DNA from 4 places in the Streptomyces aurantiaciflavus genome. Region 4 is predicted to be linked to each of the others. Evidence: riboswitches for the same ligand, from Rfam matches in the RefSeq annotation. Region 4 holds a riboswitch; each other region holds the start of a gene.
What was found. A riboswitch is a leader RNA that binds a small molecule or an ion and turns the genes downstream of it on or off. The one in region 4 is predicted to bind cyclic di-AMP.
Positions count from the first base shown of each region.

Region 1: another riboswitch for cyclic di-AMP. It lies ahead of ACPT94_RS11525 (C40 family peptidase); the one in region 4 lies ahead of ACPT94_RS07905 (transglycosylase family protein).
Region 2: another riboswitch for cyclic di-AMP. It lies ahead of ACPT94_RS35520 (transglycosylase SLT domain-containing protein); the one in region 4 lies ahead of ACPT94_RS07905 (transglycosylase family protein).
Region 3: another riboswitch for cyclic di-AMP. It lies ahead of ACPT94_RS38415 (M23 family metallopeptidase); the one in region 4 lies ahead of ACPT94_RS07905 (transglycosylase family protein).

Region 1 covers NZ_JBNCAQ010000008.1:178,928-183,131, forward strand. Annotated here, with positions in the region: gene ACPT94_RS11520 (tellurite resistance/C4-dicarboxylate transporter family protein) at 1-737, opposite strand, end outside; gene ACPT94_RS11525 (C40 family peptidase) at 1,064-2,236, opposite strand; cyclic di-AMP (ydaO/yuaA leader) riboswitch at 2,245-2,405, opposite strand; gene pcrA (DNA helicase PcrA) at 2,832-4,204, shown strand, end outside.
Region 2 covers NZ_JBNCAQ010000041.1:14,437-18,640, reverse strand. Annotated here, with positions in the region: gene ACPT94_RS35530 (GNAT family N-acetyltransferase) at 1-516, opposite strand, end outside; gene ACPT94_RS35525 (HAD family hydrolase) at 838-1,662, shown strand; gene ACPT94_RS35520 (transglycosylase SLT domain-containing protein) at 1,786-2,256, opposite strand; cyclic di-AMP (ydaO/yuaA leader) riboswitch at 2,260-2,440, opposite strand; gene ACPT94_RS35515 (peptide MFS transporter) at 2,778-4,204, opposite strand, start outside.
Region 3 covers NZ_JBNCAQ010000049.1:47,574-51,777, forward strand. Annotated here, with positions in the region: gene ACPT94_RS38400 (MarR family winged helix-turn-helix transcriptional regulator) at 1-151, opposite strand, end outside; gene ACPT94_RS38405 (dihydrofolate reductase family protein) at 457-1,584, shown strand; tRNA gene ACPT94_RS38410 (tRNA-Met) at 1,748-1,821, shown strand; cyclic di-AMP (ydaO/yuaA leader) riboswitch at 2,179-2,336, shown strand; gene ACPT94_RS38415 (M23 family metallopeptidase) at 2,346-3,374, shown strand; gene ACPT94_RS38420 (aldo/keto reductase) at 3,512-4,204, shown strand, end outside.
Region 4 covers NZ_JBNCAQ010000005.1:283,542-287,745, forward strand. Annotated here, with positions in the region: gene ACPT94_RS07895 (cytochrome P450 family protein) at 1-943, shown strand, start outside; gene ACPT94_RS07900 (transglycosylase family protein) at 1,157-2,203, shown strand; cyclic di-AMP (ydaO/yuaA leader) riboswitch at 2,409-2,575, shown strand; gene ACPT94_RS07905 (transglycosylase family protein) at 2,580-3,278, shown strand; gene eno (phosphopyruvate hydratase) at 3,660-4,204, shown strand, end outside.

The DNA.
Region 1 (4,204 bases), on a different contig from region 4:
AGTACGGCGTACCAGCTCAGGTCCAGAATCAGCAGCCCCACGGTCATCGTGCGCAGCGCGCTGGTGTCGTCCTCGTTCCACAGGTACAGGCCGCCGTCGTCGGCCGTGAGGAGCCTCGACCCCGCCAGCGCCGAGATGGCGAGCGCGCCGCCCGCCACCCAGTGGTCCCCGGCGCCCCCGGCCACCTGCCGCAGGTCGAAACGGGCCAGCGCGAAGCCGTACAGCACCAGGCCGAGCCAGAACAGCACGAGCGCGGTGTGCGCGAGCCAGGCCGCTTCCTCGGCCCGGGCAAGAGTCGCACCGAGTACGGCCAGCCCCTGTGTGGCCACACAACACAGGAACACCGCCCCGGACATGCGCCGCCTCCAACGCCGCATGACGTTCACCAGCAGCACGGGCCACAGCACCGCCGCGAGCGCCAGCAGCGACTCGGCGAGCTGCTGCCGTCCGAGCGCGGAGAACCGCGTGCCGAGCACGGTGGTCGCCGCGACGGCCGTGAGCGCCTCCGGCGCACCTGCCTCCGCCCGCCACCGCTCGCGCTCGCCCAGAAGCCGTACGACGAAGCCCACTGCCAGCGCCACCCAGACGGCGCCCGCCGTCGCCAGTGCGATCCGGGACAGCACCGCGTACCCCGCCAGATCCAGACCGACCGACAGGATGCCGCTTGCCAGCACAACGGCCCCGGCCGCCGGCGTACGCCGCGCCCACCAGGAGCGAAAGGGGGAAGAGCCGGGCATGCGGCCGATGCTAAGCAGCACGGGACGGCTTGCGAGGGGGCACGCGCGCGGGGACGAGGAATTACGCGCGGGCACAGGACAGCGGAGACGGCGTGGGGTGAGGGGTGTCAGACGGGGTGGGGCGGAGTGCGCCGGCGCGGAGAGGGGGCTCCAGGGGCGCCGGTCGCGCAGTGCGGGCGCCGGGCGGAGGTGAGGGGCGCGCGGACGGGGCGCCGCGCTCCCTGACGCACTGGAGCCACCCGCTCACGCGCGCGTGCCCCCACTCACAGGCACGCGACGACCGCCCGGCGACGCCCCCGGCGACGACCGCCGGGCACCGGCTGCCCTCAGGCCGGGCGCACCACGCTGTGGATCGACGACTCGCCGTCGTAGTACACCGACTCCTCGCGCACGTACGCGCCCGGCTTCGGGGCGTGGATCATCATGCCGTTGCCGATGTAGATGCCGACGTGGGTGACGTCGTCGTAGAAGAAGATCAGGTCACCCGGGAGGGCGTTGGCGAGGGGGACGGTGGTACCGGCGTTCACCTGGTCGTAGGTGGTGCGCGGGAGGGTGACGCCGGCGGCCTTCCAGGCGGCCTGGGTGAGGCCGGAGCAGTCGTAGGACTCGGGACCGGTGGCGCCCCAGACGTACGGCTTGCCGATCTGCGCGCGGGCGAAGGCGAGCGCCTTCTCGGCCTTCGTGGTGTACGAGGCGTCCGCGGCGGGAGCGGACGAGGACGGCGACGACGACGAGGACGTGTCCGAGCTCGAGGAGGTGCTGCTCTCCTGCTGCGCGGCCGCCGCCTCGGCCGCCTGCTGTTCCGCCAGTTCCGCCGCCTTGCGGGCGGCCTCCTCCTGCTTCTGCTTCTCGATCGCGGCGAGCCGCGCCTTCTCCTCCGCCGTCAGCTGCGACAGCAGCGTGCGTGCGGTGCTGAGCTTCTTCTGGACGGTGGCCTTGGCGGTCTTCAGGTCGTTCTGCGAGTCGGTGAGCGTCTCGAGGCTCTTCGTGGCCTCCTGACGCTTCTTCATCGTCTCCGACTGCTCGGTGAAGTAGTCGTCGACCGCGCCCTTCTGGCGTTCGGTCAGGCGCCCCATCAGCTGGGTCTGGTCGAAGTAGTCCTGCGGGGAGTCCGCGAGCAGGAAGGTCGCCGTGTCGGGCGCGGAGGCACCGGTGCGGTACTGGGCGGCGGCGAAGGAACCGAGCCGCTCCCGTGCTTCGTTGAGCTTCTGGGCGCGCTGCGCGACGTTGTCGAGGAGGGAGTCGACGCGCTTGCGCTGCTTGGTCGTCTTCTCCTTGGCGGCGTTGTACTTCTCGGTCGCCGTCTCCGCCTGGCGATAGAGGTCGTCGACCTTCTTCTCGACCTCCTCCAGACTCGGCTTGTCGTCCGCGGAGGGCGCGGCGTTGGCCGTCTGGGAGAGCAGGGCCATCGAGGTGAGGGCGGCGGTGGCGAGAGCGGGCGTGCGTATGCCTGCTACGCGCGTACCCGAGGGGCGTGGCTTGCGGTGCTGCGACGCCAAGGGAGGCGACTCCTTCCATGTTCCGCCTACCGGGTTAGCTGTCGGGTTCGGGCGGGTGGTTCGGAAGGGTTGCCCTACGGCCTTGTCTCCGGAGGGGAGTCGGGCCGATTCACCCCAAGGTCTCGGTGGGTCCCCGGCTCCGGCTGCCGCGAGGGGGCGCGCCGGACTCGGCGGAGGCCGCGCGGCCCGGCGAGGTTCGCCGGTGGGGGTCGTACGGCCTGCCCGGCACGGTAGCCAACTGGTGTGGCCCCTGTGAAGGTTGATGGGTGATATGCCCGATACATTTTCGTGACCTTGGGTCAGGGCTTCACGCGGCGCCGCCAATCCGGAGTGATGTGAGCTCATTCGCTCACTTCATGCCGCAATGGCACTGTCCGACCGGTTTCATGGTTGTCGACCGAATAATCCCGACCGCGCCAAGCGCAAGTACGTGCCGAGCCCTCCGGTCACGGTCCGTGACGCGTTGATTCGGCAGGGCGAGGACTCAGGGCGCCCGGTCCCGCAAGATCGCCGGATTCTTGATCGGCCACTGAATTCGCGGATGTTCTGGGGACGGCGGCGGGTTGTCAGTGAGGGCCCCTAGACTCGGAGAGCGATGAGCAGCCTCTTTGACGACAGCTTCCTGGCGGACCTCCAGGCCCCTCGTGGCCACGAGGAGGAGCCCCCGCCGCCGCCCGAGGACGATCACGCTCCGGAGCCGCTTCCGGACGATCTGTTCGGCGGGAAGTTCGACGTGCCTCCGGATCGGGACGCCTACTACCGCGACGGCGCCCCGCGCCCGGCGATCGACGCGGCGGCGCTCCTGGAAGGGCTCAACGACAACCAGCGCGCCGCCGTCGTCCACTCCGGCACCCCCCTGCTCATCGTCGCCGGCGCCGGATCCGGCAAGACGCGCGTGCTCACCCACCGCATCGCCCACCTCCTCGCCGAGCGCCATGTCCATCCCGGACAGATCCTCGCGATCACCTTCACCAACAAGGCCGCGGGCGAGATGAAGGAACGCGTCGAGCAGCTCGTCGGCCCGCGTGCGAACGCGATGTGGGTGATGACCTTCCACAGCGCGTGCGTGCGCATCCTGCGGCGCGAGAGCAAGAAGCTCGGTTTCACGTCGTCGTTCTCGATCTACGACGCCGCCGACAGCAAGCGCCTCATGGCCCTGGTCTGCCGCGACCTGGACCTCGACCCGAAGCGCTTCCCGCCGAAGTCCTTCAGCGCCAAGATCAGCAACCTCAAGAACGAGCTGATCGACGAGGAGGACTTCGCCGCCCAGGCCACCGACGGCTTCGAGAAGACCCTCGCCCAGGCCTACGCCCTCTACCAGTCGCGGCTGCGCGAGGCGAACGCCCTCGACTTCGACGACCTGATCATGACCACGGTCAACCTGCTGCGCGCGTTCCCCGACGTCGCCGAGCACTACCGCCGCCGCTTCCGGCACGTCCTGGTCGACGAGTACCAGGACACCAACCACGCCCAGTACGCCCTCGTCCGCGAGCTCGTCGGCACCAGCGAGCACCCCGTCGACGTACCGCCCGGCGAGGACGACATCCCGCCGGCCGAGCTGTGCGTCGTGGGTGACGCCGACCAGTCGATCTACGCCTTCCGCGGCGCGACGATCCGCAACATCCTCCAGTTCGAGGAGGACTACCCGGACGCGACGACGATCCTGCTGGAGCAGAACTACCGCTCCACGCAGACGATCCTGTCCGCCGCCAACGCCGTCATCGAGCGCAACGAGTCCCGCCGCCCCAAGAACCTGTGGACCAACGCCGGCGCGGGCGCGCGCATCACCGGATACGTCGCCGACACCGAGCACGACGAGGCGCAGTTCGTCGCCGACGAGATAGACCGCCTCACGGACGCGGGCGAGGGGAAGGCCGGCGATGTCGCCGTCTTCTACCGCACCAACGCCCAGTCCCGTGTCTTCGAAGAGGTCTTCATCCGCGTCGGCCTGCCCTACAAGGTCGTCGG
Region 2 (4,204 bases), on a different contig from region 4:
GAACACGAACCGCAGCTCGCCCACCTGGCGGCCGAGCCTGCGCTCCTTGGCGAGCGTCGTCTTCAGGAACTTCGGCGACTGCGCCCGCAGCACGGACTCGTAGGTCTCGTAGCCCTTCTCCACGTCGATGACGTAGGCCGCGTACTCGGCGGCCGCATGCGCGGTGAACAGCCCTTGTTCCGCCTCCAGGTTGTCGAAGGCGAAGCTCGACAGAGAACATGCCCGCATCAGTTCGCCCGCGTCGAGTCCGATACCCGGGCTCAGCACGGCTCCCTGGGCGTCCGAGACGCCGTACGCGAGGGCCTGGCCCTGGCCGAACCGGCCGCGCTCATGGGGCAGGAAGCCGACCGGCTCGCGCCCCTCGTACACCACCGCCACCCGCGCGCGGGGCCGTACGCGCCCCACGGCGTCGGCGAACTCCGGTTCCATGAACGGGTTGCGCGGGACTGTCGAGGCGGCGCGCAGCGCACGCCACCGCTCCCGTTCCCCCTCGCCGAGATCCTCCGGCCTCAGCACACGAATACGTCCACTGCTCAACCTGACCCCCCGATCAAGTCCCCCCTGGACCCTTGGACGGTACCGCTCCAGACAGTTCGGGCGGTAGGTAGCGGAGCATGTTGTTGCCAACTGGTGCAGAGGCCTTTAACCGGCCGGTACCCGGCGTTGCGCCAGAAAGCCGTTTCTCGCCCCCCGGTTTCTTTGCCCGCGGTTTTCCTTTCCGCGCGGGCCCCCGCTCCGTGCGGCGGTGTCGGGCGGGGGTGGCGAGGAGCCGGCGGGCACCGCCCGGGGCTGAACGGTCGGTGAGTTGGAAGCGGCCCGGATCCGTATTCTCTGATCATGGCCGCACCCCTCGCACCTGCCGCGCGCTGCGCGTACCCCCTCATCGCCACCGACCTGGACGGAACGCTGCTCCGCGGCGACGACACCTTCTCCGACCGGTCGCTCGACGCGCTCGCGCGGGTGGCGGCCGCCGGCGCCCGCCATCTGGTGGTGACGGGCCGCCCGGCACCCCGGGTACGGCCGCTGCTGGCGAACCTGCGCAGCAGGGGGCTCGCGGTGTGCGGACAGGGCGCGCAGTTGTACGACGCCGGCGCGAACCGTCTGCTGTGGTCGGTCACCCTGGACCGGGAACTGGCCGGGACCGCGCTCGAGAAGATCGAGGCGGAGGTCGGGCAGGTGTACGCGGCCGTCGACCAGGACGGCGTCGACGGGCTCACGCTCATCGAGCCGGGCTACCGGATGCCGCACCCGACCCTGCCGGCCCTGCGCGTCGGCGCGCGCGAGGACCTGTGGTGCGAGCCGATCAGCAAGGTGCTGCTGCGCCATCCCACGCTGTCCGACGACGAGTTGGCGGCGACGGCCCGCTCGGTGGTCGGCTCGCTCGCGACCGTGACCATGTCGGGGCCGGGCACGGTGGAGCTCCAGCCGTGCGGCATCACCAAGGCGACGGGGCTGGCCCTGGCCGCCGAACACCTCGGGCTGAGGCCGCAGGACACGATCGCCTTCGGTGACATGCCCAACGACATCCCGATGTTCGACTGGGCGGCGCACGGCGTCGCGATGGCCAACGCCCATCCCGAACTCAAGGCCGTGGCCGACGAGGTGACGACATCGAACGAGGACGACGGCGTGGCCGTCGTCCTCGAACGCCTCTTCCCCTGAGGGCCGCGGCCGCGCAGGAGTCGCACGCCGGTCACACGCCGGTCGTGCGCCAGTTGTGCGCCGGTCGTGCGGGAGTCCTGACGGAGTGGGGAGTGGTGGGAGCGGGGAGTGCGGGGGAGGGGATCAGTACGCGCCGAACACGTTGTCGATCGAGCCGTACCGCGCGGCCGCGTAGTTGCAGGCGGCGGTGATGTTGGCGACCGGGTCGTACGGGTCGTACGAGGTGCCGGGCACGTGGTACGCGGCGAAGGTCGGGTCGATGACCTGGAGCAGGCCCTTGGACGGGATGCCCTTGGCCGCGTTGGAGTCCCACAGGTTGATGGCGTTCGGGTTGCCCGAGGACTCGCGCATGATGTTGCGGTAGATGCCGTTGTAGGTGCCCGGAATGCCCCTCTCCGCCATGATCGCGAGCGACTCGCGGATCCAGCCGTCGAGGTTGTTGGGGTACCCGGCGAGTGTGGTCGCCGAGGTCTCGGTGGGGGCCGCGGAGGCGCTGGTCGCGCCGATGAACGGGAGGGCGAGCACGGCGGCGCCGGTGCAGGCGACGGAGATGGCGCGGGTGAAGCGGCGGCGGGGCTGAGCGGCAGCGGGCATGGGGAAGTTCCTCTCCGGCGCCTGCGAGGTGAGCTGTCGGGTTCGGGCGGGGAGGTGCCCGGCCGGCCGCCGTACGGATACGGCGACGCGGCTTCACCCCGAGCCGGTCCGGTACGTGTCTGACGTACCGTCCGGCGGCCTACCTGGGTCCCCCGCTCCTGCCGTGCGCGAGTGGTTCGTCGATGGGGTGCCGGGCGGCGGCAGGATGAGGCGTCTGCCCGACTGGGCGGGAACGTATGCGAGAGCACATGTCCGGAACAAGTGCCGGATTCACAGAAAGCCCCTATTGACCTTGATCTGCGGCGTATGGGGTGCTTGATCCTTTGCGTTCGCCAACCTTCAACTCGCTTGCCGGAAAAGCGGAATGACTTATTCCGGTGAAGGGTGCGGTTCTTTTGTGAAGTGAGCCAACTCACCCGCATTCACAAGAGGTGCGAATCGGACGTAAATCCCAAGTCCCTTTTAAAGGGGCGCGCGTGGAATGTGCCGTACGGAGGGGTGCGGGCGGGGCGTGCGGCAGCTCAGCGGACGGGGTGCATCGTGCGGCGCAGCCAGGGGGCGGCGGACAGGACGGCCAGGCCCGCGGCGAGCGCGATCGCGCCGTTGACGCCGAAGTAGGCCCGCGGGGAGACGTCGTCGTAGAGCTTCACCGTCTGCGCCTGGATGCCACCCGCGAGGGCCGGGGAGAGGAACCACAGGGACATGGTCTGGCTGGAGAAGGCCGCCGGGGCGAGCTTGGTGGTGGCCGACATGCCGGAGGTCTCCAGGAGGACGTGGCCGAGGCCGAGCAGCAGGTACGCGCCGACGATCCACCAGACGGACATGGGGTGGGCGCCGGAGGACTGCGCGGACGTCGGCAGGACCATGAGCAGGAACGACAGGCCGCCCAGGACGACGCCCAGGGCGATCTTGTTCGAGGCGTGCGGCTGGGCGCGGCCCATGCGCACCCACAGGGCCGCGACGAAGGGGGCGAGGCCGATCTCGAAGGCGGCCAGGGCGGAGGCGTACCAGCTCGCCGGGAAGGCGAAGCCGAGGATCGTCGTCTCGGCGTTCGCCGACGCCAGCAGCACCATCGTGGAGTACGCCTGGAACAGGACGAAGTTGAAGACCGTCGAGGCCAGGAAGAGCACGGCGTACGGGCGCAGCCGGCCGCGCTCCTCCTGGGTCACCCCGGGACTCGCGAACATCACCGCGAAGCAGGCGACCGGGGCGAGCACCGAGGCGAGGGTGAGCAGATCGACGAAGCGGGCCAGGGTCAGCCAGCCGGCCGCCGCGAGCAGCACGCCGACGGCGGTGGCGACGACGAGGCCGGTGACGATCCTGTGGAGCGCGAGGCGCATCGCGGCGGGCGCGAGGGCGCATTCCGCCGTGTGCTTTCGCCCGGACAGGTGACGGCGGCCGGTCGCATACTGGGCCAGGCCGAACGTCATACCGATCGCGGCCACCGAGAAACCCCAGTGCCAGCCCTGGTGGTCGCCGAGCCGGCCGGTGATCAGCGGGCCCGTGAAGGCGCCGATGTTGATCGCCGTGCAGGCGAGCGCGAAGCCGGCGTCTCGGCGGTCGTCGTCGGTGCGGTACAGCTTGCCGGCCATGGTGGCCGCGTTCGGCTTGAGCAGGCCGGTGCCCGCGCCGGCCAGGCCGAGGCCCACCCAGGTCGTGCCGGCCGTGGGCACCGCCATGGCGTAGTGGCCGCAGGCGATCAGGATGCCGCCCCACAGCACCGCGCGGTACGAGCCCAGGACGCGGTCGGCGAGCCAGCCGCCGGCGACGCAGAGCAGATGGACGAGGGCGCCGTAGGCCGCCGCGAGGGAGGCGGCGGTCCCCGCCGGCAGGCCCAGACCGCCGTGCGCCACCGTGTCGGCGAAGCAGAGCACCAGGACGGCCTGCGTGCCGAGGAACGAGAAACGCTCCCAGGCCTCCAGACCGCAGAGGGTGAGCAGGCCCCGGG
Region 3 (4,204 bases), on a different contig from region 4:
CGGAGAGGGTGGCGAGGATGGAGTAATAGAGGTGAGGCATGCCGGCCTCCTGCTGGAGCTGCCGGTCGATGGCGTCCTCCAGGAGGAGGTATCCGGCGACGTACGCGCGCCAGGCGCGTTGCTCCTCGGGGGTGAGCCAGCGGGTCGTCATGCCACCAGTGTAGGTTTGTTTCAAACTTGAACCAAGAGCTGTCCCGGCCGGATACCGCTCGGCCAGGTTCCACGGAGAAAGGCCACCCGGCCGAGCCGCCGCCGACCCTGGCCCACCGCCGGCCCCAACCGCTGCCAGACCCGACCCGTCAGCCCCGACCGCCGACAGACCCGACCGCCGACAGACCCGACCCGCTTCCAGCCCCGACCCGCCGGCCCCGACCACCGACAGACTCAGCCCGCTGTCACGCCCAACCCGCCGCCAGACCCAGTCCGCCGCCAGAACCAGCCCGGGAGACCGCGCCGATGCCGTACCCGTACGTCCTGCTGTCCGCCGCCGTCTCCCTCGACGGCTACCTCGACGACACCGGCCCCGACCGCCTGCTGCTCTCCAGCCCCGCCGACTTCGACCGGGTCGACGAGGTGCGCGCCTCCGTCGACGCGATCCTGGTCGGCGCCGGCACCATCCGCGCCGACAACCCCCGGCTCCTGGTCAACTCGCCCGACCGCCGGGCGGCCCGCCTGGCCGCGGGCAAGCCGGAGTACCCCCTCAAGGTCACGGTCAGCGGCTCCGGCGAGCTGGACCCGGCGGCGAAGTTCTGGCACACGGGCGGCGAGAAGGTCGTGTACACGACCGACAGGGGCGCCGAACGCGCCCGCGCACTCGGCATCGCCGCCGACGTCGTCCCCCTGGGCCCCGGCCTCGACTGGCGACGACTCCTCGAACACCTTTACGACGTCCGGGGCGTACGGCGGCTCATGGTCGAGGGCGGCGGCACCATCCACACCCAGCTCCTGCAGGAGGGCCTCGCCGACGAACTCCAGCTCGTCCTGGCCCCCCTGTTCGTCGGCGAGCCGAACGCGCCCCGGCTCTTCGGTCCGGGCGGCTACCAGGGCGGACGGCTGCGGCTCGTCGAGACGCGCCGCATCGAGGACGTCGTCCTCATGCGCTACGAGCCCACCGCACCCGGCACCGGCCCGCTCCCCGCCGCCGCCGACCGGCACTGGCTGGCCCTCGCCTGCGAGCTGGCGGCCGCCTGCCCGCCCTCGCGGACCGCGTTCAGCGTGGGCGCGGTGGTGGTGGCCGCCGACGGGACGGAGCTGGCCCGCGGCCACTCCCGGGAGGCCGGCGACCCCGTCGTCCACGCCGAGGAGGCGGCTCTCGCGAAGATCGACCCCGCCGACCCCCGACTGCCCACCGCCACCGTCTTCACCAGCCTGGAACCCTGCACCCGGCGCTCCTCCCGCCCGGCGCCCTGCGCCCGCCTCATCCTCGACGCGGGTGTCCGCCGGGTCGTGACGGCCTGGCGGGAGCCGGACACCTTCGTCCACGCGGCCGACGGCACCGGGCTGCTGACGGCGGCGGGCGTGGACGTCGTCGTACTCCCGGACTACGAGGAGCAGGCCAAGGCACCCAACAGCCACCTGTTGTGAGCCCCCCGGGGGGGACCCCTGTGATCCGGTCGGTGTCCCCTCGGAGCCGGTCGGGACTCCCTTGTGAGCTGGTCGGGGACTCCCTCATGAGCTGGTCGGACAGCCCATGAATCAACCGTTGTGCTTCGTGTCCCACGCATGGCGTACACTGGTGTCATACCGACGCGGGGTGGAGCAGCTCGGTAGCTCGCTGGGCTCATAACCCAGAGGTCGCAGGTTCAAATCCTGTCCCCGCTACTCAAGGCCGAGGGCCGGAACCCGAATCAGGGTTCCGGCCCTCGGTGCGTTCATCCACTTCCCCGTACTTCCCCGTACTTCCCCGCATGTCTTCACCCTTGATCATCATCACGGCCGGTGACCGGGTGAGCGCCGTCCGCATAACATCTGAGTCACCATCAAAACCCGTGTGACCCCTGATGCGCCCCTGAGGTATCTCCTAGCGAAGGTCAACTCGCCCGTTTTTCACCGGACGTGGGACAAAAGTCCAGGCCAAAAATGTTGTTGATCAAGCGGAACGGCTTGGAATCCCGGGCCCGGGTCTATTAACGTTCGATAACGCAGCGCGGTCGTCCCAGCCGTCACAAGAGGCGGCTCCGTGCGCACGCGCCGAATCCCGTAAGGGAACCGGGGAACCACCACCTTGGGGTGAATCACGCGGAAGCCGCCGTGTAACAACGGCCGGTATACGCGCGTAGGAGACCTTCCCGCTCCGAACCCGTCAGCTAACCCGGTAGGCGACGGAAGGAAAGGAGTACGCCCGCGTGGCGTCCAACCGGCCTGCCCCAGAAGCCCCCAGCGCGCCCAGCCAGACCTTCGGCTACGGCAGCTACCGCACCGACGAGGGCCCCTGGGAGGAGTGGAACCCCACCGAGGAGTCCATTCGCCCGGTTCGCGGCCGGCACCGCGTCGCCAAGTCCAAGCAGCGCGGCGGACTCGCCCGCAGCTCCACCGTCCTCGGCGTAGGCGTCATAGCCGCCGTCGGCGGCGCGGGCATGGCCAGCGCCAACACCGGCAAGCCGCCGGTCTCCATCTCCATGCCGGACCTCCCCTCCGTGGGTTCCCTGATCTCGGACGAGGACACCCCCGAGGAGACGGCGCCCGCCCTCAGCACCTTCGGCACCTCCGTCGCCACGGACGACAGCACGGAGAGCGCCGCCGACGCCGGCGAGGCGCTGCGCAGCCGGATCATGGCGCAGGCCGAGTCGCAGCAGAGCCAGATCGAGGCCAAGGCCCTGGCCGCCGCCAAGGCCGCCGCGGCCAAGGCGGAGGCCGACGCGGCAGCCAAGGCCAAGCAGGAGGCGGAGGCCAAGGCCGCCGCCGCGAAGAAGAAGGCCGCCGAAGAGGCCGCGAAGAAGGCCGAGGCCGAGCGCCTCGCCGAGCTCGCCAAGCAGTACACGCTGCCGACCTCCTCGTACACCATCACCTCGACCTTCGGCCAGGCCGGCGCCTACTGGTCCTCCGGGTACCACACCGGCCTCGACTTCGCCGCCCCCACCGGCACCCTGATCAAGGCCGTGCACAGCGGCACCATCACCTCCGCAGGCTGGGACGGGTCGTACGGGTACAAGACCGTGCTCACCCTCGACGACGGCACCGAGATCTGGTTCGCCCACCAGTCCTCCATCAGCGTCAGCGTCGGCCAGAAGGTCTCCACCGGTGAGGTCATCGGCCGAGTCGGCGCCACCGGCAACGTCACCGGCGCCCACCTCCACCTGGAGGTCCACCCCGGCGGCAGCAGCTCCGGCATCGACCCGGGAGCCTGGCTGCGGGAGCACGGCGTGAACCCCTGAGTCTTCCGGGGAGTTTCCGGAGGTTCCCGGGGGTCGGTGAGGTCTCCCGCGTTCTCCCCGGACATTTCCCGGATGTTTGCGAACCCTTGGCCGGAGACGCGGAATGCGCGCCTCCGGCCAAGGCGTTGACGCAGAGCATGACTTCTCTGCGCAAGCTCGGTTCCTCCGACCTCGAGGTCTTCCCGCTCGCCCTCGGCGGCAACGTCTTCGGCTGGACCGCCGACGAGACGGCCACCTTCGCCGTCCTCGACGCCTACACGGCCGCCGGCGGCAACTTCGTCGACACCGCCGACTCCTACTCGGCCTGGGTCGACGGCAACAGCGGCGGCGAGTCCGAGACCCTGATCGGCAAGTGGGTGAAGGCGCGCGGCAACCGCGACGACGTCGTGATCGCCACGAAGGTCAGCCAGCACCCCGACTTCCAGGGGCTGAGCGCCACCAACATCAAGGCCGCTGCCGACGCCTCCCTGCGCCGCCTCGGCACCGACCACATCGACCTCTACTACACCCACTTCGACAAGCCCGAAGTGCCCGTCGAGGAGATCATCGGCGCCCTCGACGACCTGGTGAAGGCCGGCAAGGTCCGGCACATCGCCGCCTCCAACATCTCGCCCGAACGCCTGCGGGCCTCCCTGGACTTCTCCGACCGCGAGGGCCTCGCCCGGTACGTGGCCCTCCAGCCGCACTACAACCTGGTCTCCCGCGACACGTACGAAGGCGAACTCCAGGACGTCGCCGCCGCCTCGGGGCTCGCCGCCGTGCCGTACTTCTCGCTGGCGTCCGGCTTCCTCACCGGCAAGTACCGGCCCGGCACGACCGTGGACAGCGCA
Region 4 (4,204 bases):
CACACCTCGCCGTGTCGCCGAGTTCGCGCCCCGCGTGCAGGAGCTCACCGACCACCTCATCGACCGGTTCGCCCCGCAGGGCACCGCCGACCTCATCCACGACTTCGCGTTCCCCCTCCCCATCTACGCCATCTGCGACCTCCTCGGCGTTCCCCGCGAGGACCAGGACGACTTCCGGGACTGGGCGGGCATGATGATCCGGCACGGGGGAGGCCCGCGCGGTGGTGTCGCGCGGTCGGTGAAGAAGATGCGCGGCTATCTCGCCGAACTCATCCACCGCAAGCGCGAGGCCCTGTCCGCCGAGCCCACGCCCGGCGAGGACCTCATCTCGGGCCTCATCCGCGCCTCCGACCACGGCGAGCACCTCACCGAGAACGAGGCCGCCGCCATGGCCTTCATCCTCCTGTTCGCCGGCTTCGAGACGACCGTCAACCTCATCGGCAACGGCACCTACGCCCTCCTCACCCACCCCGAGCAGCGGCACCGGCTCCAGGACTCCCTGAACTCCGGCGACCGCGCCCTCCTCGAAACCGGCGTCGAGGAACTCCTGCGCTACGACGGCCCCGTGGAACTCGCCACCTGGCGCTTCGCCACCCGCCCCCTCACCCTCGGCGGCCAGGACATCGCCCCCGGCGACCCCGTCCTCGTCGTCCTCGCGGCCGCGGACCGCGACCCGGCACGCTTCACCGACCCCGACGTCCTCGACCTCTCCCGCCGCGACAACCAGCACCTCGGCTACGGCCACGGCATCCACTACTGCCTCGGCGCCCCGCTCGCCCGCCTGGAGGGCCAGACCGCCCTCGCCACCCTCCTCACCCGTCTCCCCGACCTCCGGCTCGCCGCCGACCCGGCCGACCTGCGATGGCGCGGCGGCCTCATCATGCGCGGACTGCGCACCCTGCCCGTGGAGTTCACCCCCGTAGCACCGGCTGAACCACGCTGAACCGGGGCCCACCTTTCGCACCCGTCCGCTGACCCGCCGTGATGTGGCCGTACGGCGAAGCAAAGGTGACCGTTCCTCAACTCTGTGATCTTCACGTGATCTGCGCGGCATTAACTTGTGACAAGTGATCGTCTGCCGATACGTTCACTCGTCAGCGCGGCGACCCCGCTTCGGTCGCCGCGCGGGCACTGCTGTCTCGAGAAAGGCGCCCGCATGCTCTCCGGGAACGGTCGTCACCGTCGCCCCCGCCAGGCCCCGGCCCTCCTCGTCGCGGCCGGGGTGACCGGTTCCGCCATCGCCATCCCGCTGCTCGGCGCCTCCGGCGCGAGCGCCGCCGACGGCACGGTGTGGGACAAGGTCGCGGAGTGCGAGACCGGCGGCTCCTGGAGCGCTGACAAGGGCGGCGGTGAGTACGGCGGCCTGTCCCTGACCCAGGAGGACTGGGAGAAGTACGGCGGCCTCGACTACGCCTCGCGCCCCGACCTGGCCAGCCGCAACCAGCAGATCTCCGTCGCCCAGAAGCTCCTCGCCGACCAGGGCGTCGGCGCGTGGGGCACCTGCGGGCTGACGTCCGGGCTCAGCAAGGAGTCCGGCTCGCTGGACCTGGACACGGGCGTGGCGGGCGACTCGTCCGACTCCTCCATAACGTCCGGCTTGTCCGACCTGTCGAAGGGCTCGTCCGGCTCCTCGGACTCCTCCGGCTCCTCGAAGGATTCCGGCGACACCTCCACCGACCCGTCCGCCGACTCCTCACCGGATTCCACGAATTCGCCCTCCTCGTCCCCTTCATCCCCTTCGTCTTCCACCTCCTCCACGCCGGGCGGCTCCGCCGCGTCCGGCCCGTCCACCGGCGCCGACGCGAGCGGTTCACCGGCGGGCGACAGTTCGTCCACGGGCACCCGCGAAACGGACGACTCGGACAACTCGGGGCAGAGTGCCGGTTCTTGGAGCCTCGTCGACACCGGTGCGGCCGACACCGCGGCCGACGCGACCGGCTCCGGCCGTCACCGCGGCGGCACCGCCGACGAGAGCGCGACCGACGACAAGTCCGCCGCCTCCTCCGGCCGTCACGCCGCGAGCACCCTCGGCGGCACGGCCGGCACCTACACCGTCCGGGCGGGCGACTCCCTCGCCTCCATCGCCGACTCCCTTGACCTCGACGGCGGATGGCGCGCCCTCTACGCCGAGAACAAGGACGTCATCGGCGCCGACCCGAGCGACATCGCTCCCGGTCAGACTCTTGTGACCGGGGTCGAATAGGGCCTAAATCCCGAGAAAACGGGGGGAGTTCACGTCACACTTCGCACCCGAATGTCCGGTTTGGTGAAAGTGTGGGATGAGTCTCAGAAGCGCTGATCGTCTTTGAAATTCCGCCGATCGCGTGTCTACGGTCATGAGCGCTCGGCAACCCGAGCCCCGGCTGTCGCAACGCCGAATCCTGCCAGCGGCCGCCCGGGAACAGTCGTCGCGTCAAGCGCCGCAGGCAGGAGCGGGGGACCCAAGGTAAGTGCCGCACCGGGCAGTTGACGGCCGCGGCTAGGGGTGAAGCCACACCTCCCACGGAGGAGTGGCCGGGCAACTCAACCGGCCCGAACCCGACAGCTCACCTCGCAGGCGTCGGTGAGGGGATCGATCCATGCTGTTTTCCGGCAAGGGCAAGCACCGTCGTCCGTCCAAGGCCACTCGCGCCATCGCCGTCGCCGGTGTCACCACCGCCGCCGTCGCCGCCCCGCTGATGGCGGCCGGCAGCGCCTCCGCCGCCACGGCCTCCGAGTGGGACGCCGTCGCCCAGTGCGAGTCCGGCGGCAACTGGTCCATCAACACCGGCAACGGTTACTACGGCGGTCTGCAGTTCTCCGCCTCCACCTGGGCCGCGTACGGCGGCACGCAGTACGCCTCCACCGCCGACAAGGCCTCCAAGGCGCAGCAGATCGCCGTCGCCGAGAAGGTCCTCGCGAGCCAGGGCAAGGGTGCCTGGCCGGTCTGCGGCAAGGGCCTGTCCAGCGCCGGGTACAACGGCGGCTCCGCCGACAGCGGTTCCGGCTCCGGCTCGTCGGGCGCCAACACCCGTTCGACCGAGGAGCGCAGCGCCTCCCGCTCCGCCGAGCGCCCGGCCACCGAGACCCGGAAGACCCAGAAGACGGTCACCACCCCGACCGGCAAGAAGGTCAAGAAGGGCGACGGCGAGTACAAGGTCGTCAAGGGCGACACCCTCAGCTCCATCGCCGCGGAGCAGAACGTCAAGGGCGGCTGGGAGAAGCTCTTCCAGCTGAACAAGGACATCGTCGAGGACGCCGACCTCATCTACCCGGGCCAGCAGCTGCACCTGAAGTAAGAGGCGGCTCTTACCCAAGTCACAGCCCCCTCACAACCGAGGCCCGCACACTGAAGGCCTCGTGAGGGTGCCCCCCGCCCTCACGGGCTCCCCGCCCCGGTGCGTGTTCCCCCGTACGCACCGGGGCGGGGTTTTTCCTTGCCCGCCCGTGTCCCGCGGTTCACCTCGCGTTCCCGGAGTCGCCCTTCAGTTCCCGGAGTTTCCCCGGCCCCCTTTGTTCCGACCGGGAACAATGTGTACCGTCAGTCTGTCCACGGGACGGTCGGTCGGCTGCCGACGGCCCCGGGACGGTTAGGCTCTAGTCGCAAGGCTCAGCAAGGGCTCATCACGGCCCACACGTGCCCCGCACTACCAGCGTCACATCCCAAGAAGGAGATGCTCGTGCCGTCCATCGACGTCGTCGTAGCCCGGGAAATCCTGGACTCCCGAGGCAACCCCACGGTCGAGGTCGAGGTCGGCCTCGACGACGGCAGCACGGGTCGTGCCGCCGTCCCGTCCGGCGCCTCCACCGGTGCCTTCGAGGCCATCGAGCTCCGCGACGGCGACCCCAACCGTTACCAGGGCAAGGGCGTCGAGAAGGCCGTCCTCGCCGTCATCGAGCAGATCGGCCCGGAGCTGGTCGGCTACGACGCCACCGAGCAGCGCCTGATCGACCAGGCGATGTTCGACCTGGACGCCACCGACAACAAGGGCTCCCTCGGCGCCAACGCCATCCTCGGCGTCTCCCTCGCCGTCGCCCACGCCGCCTCCGAGGCCAGCGACCTGCCGCTCTTCCGCTACCTGGGCGGCCCGAACGCGCACCTGCTGCCGGTGCCGATGATGAACATCCTGAACGGCGGCTCGCACGCCGACTCCAACGTGGACATCCAGGAGTTCATGATCGCCCCGATCGGCGCGGAGTCCTTCTCCGAGGCCCTGCGCTGGGG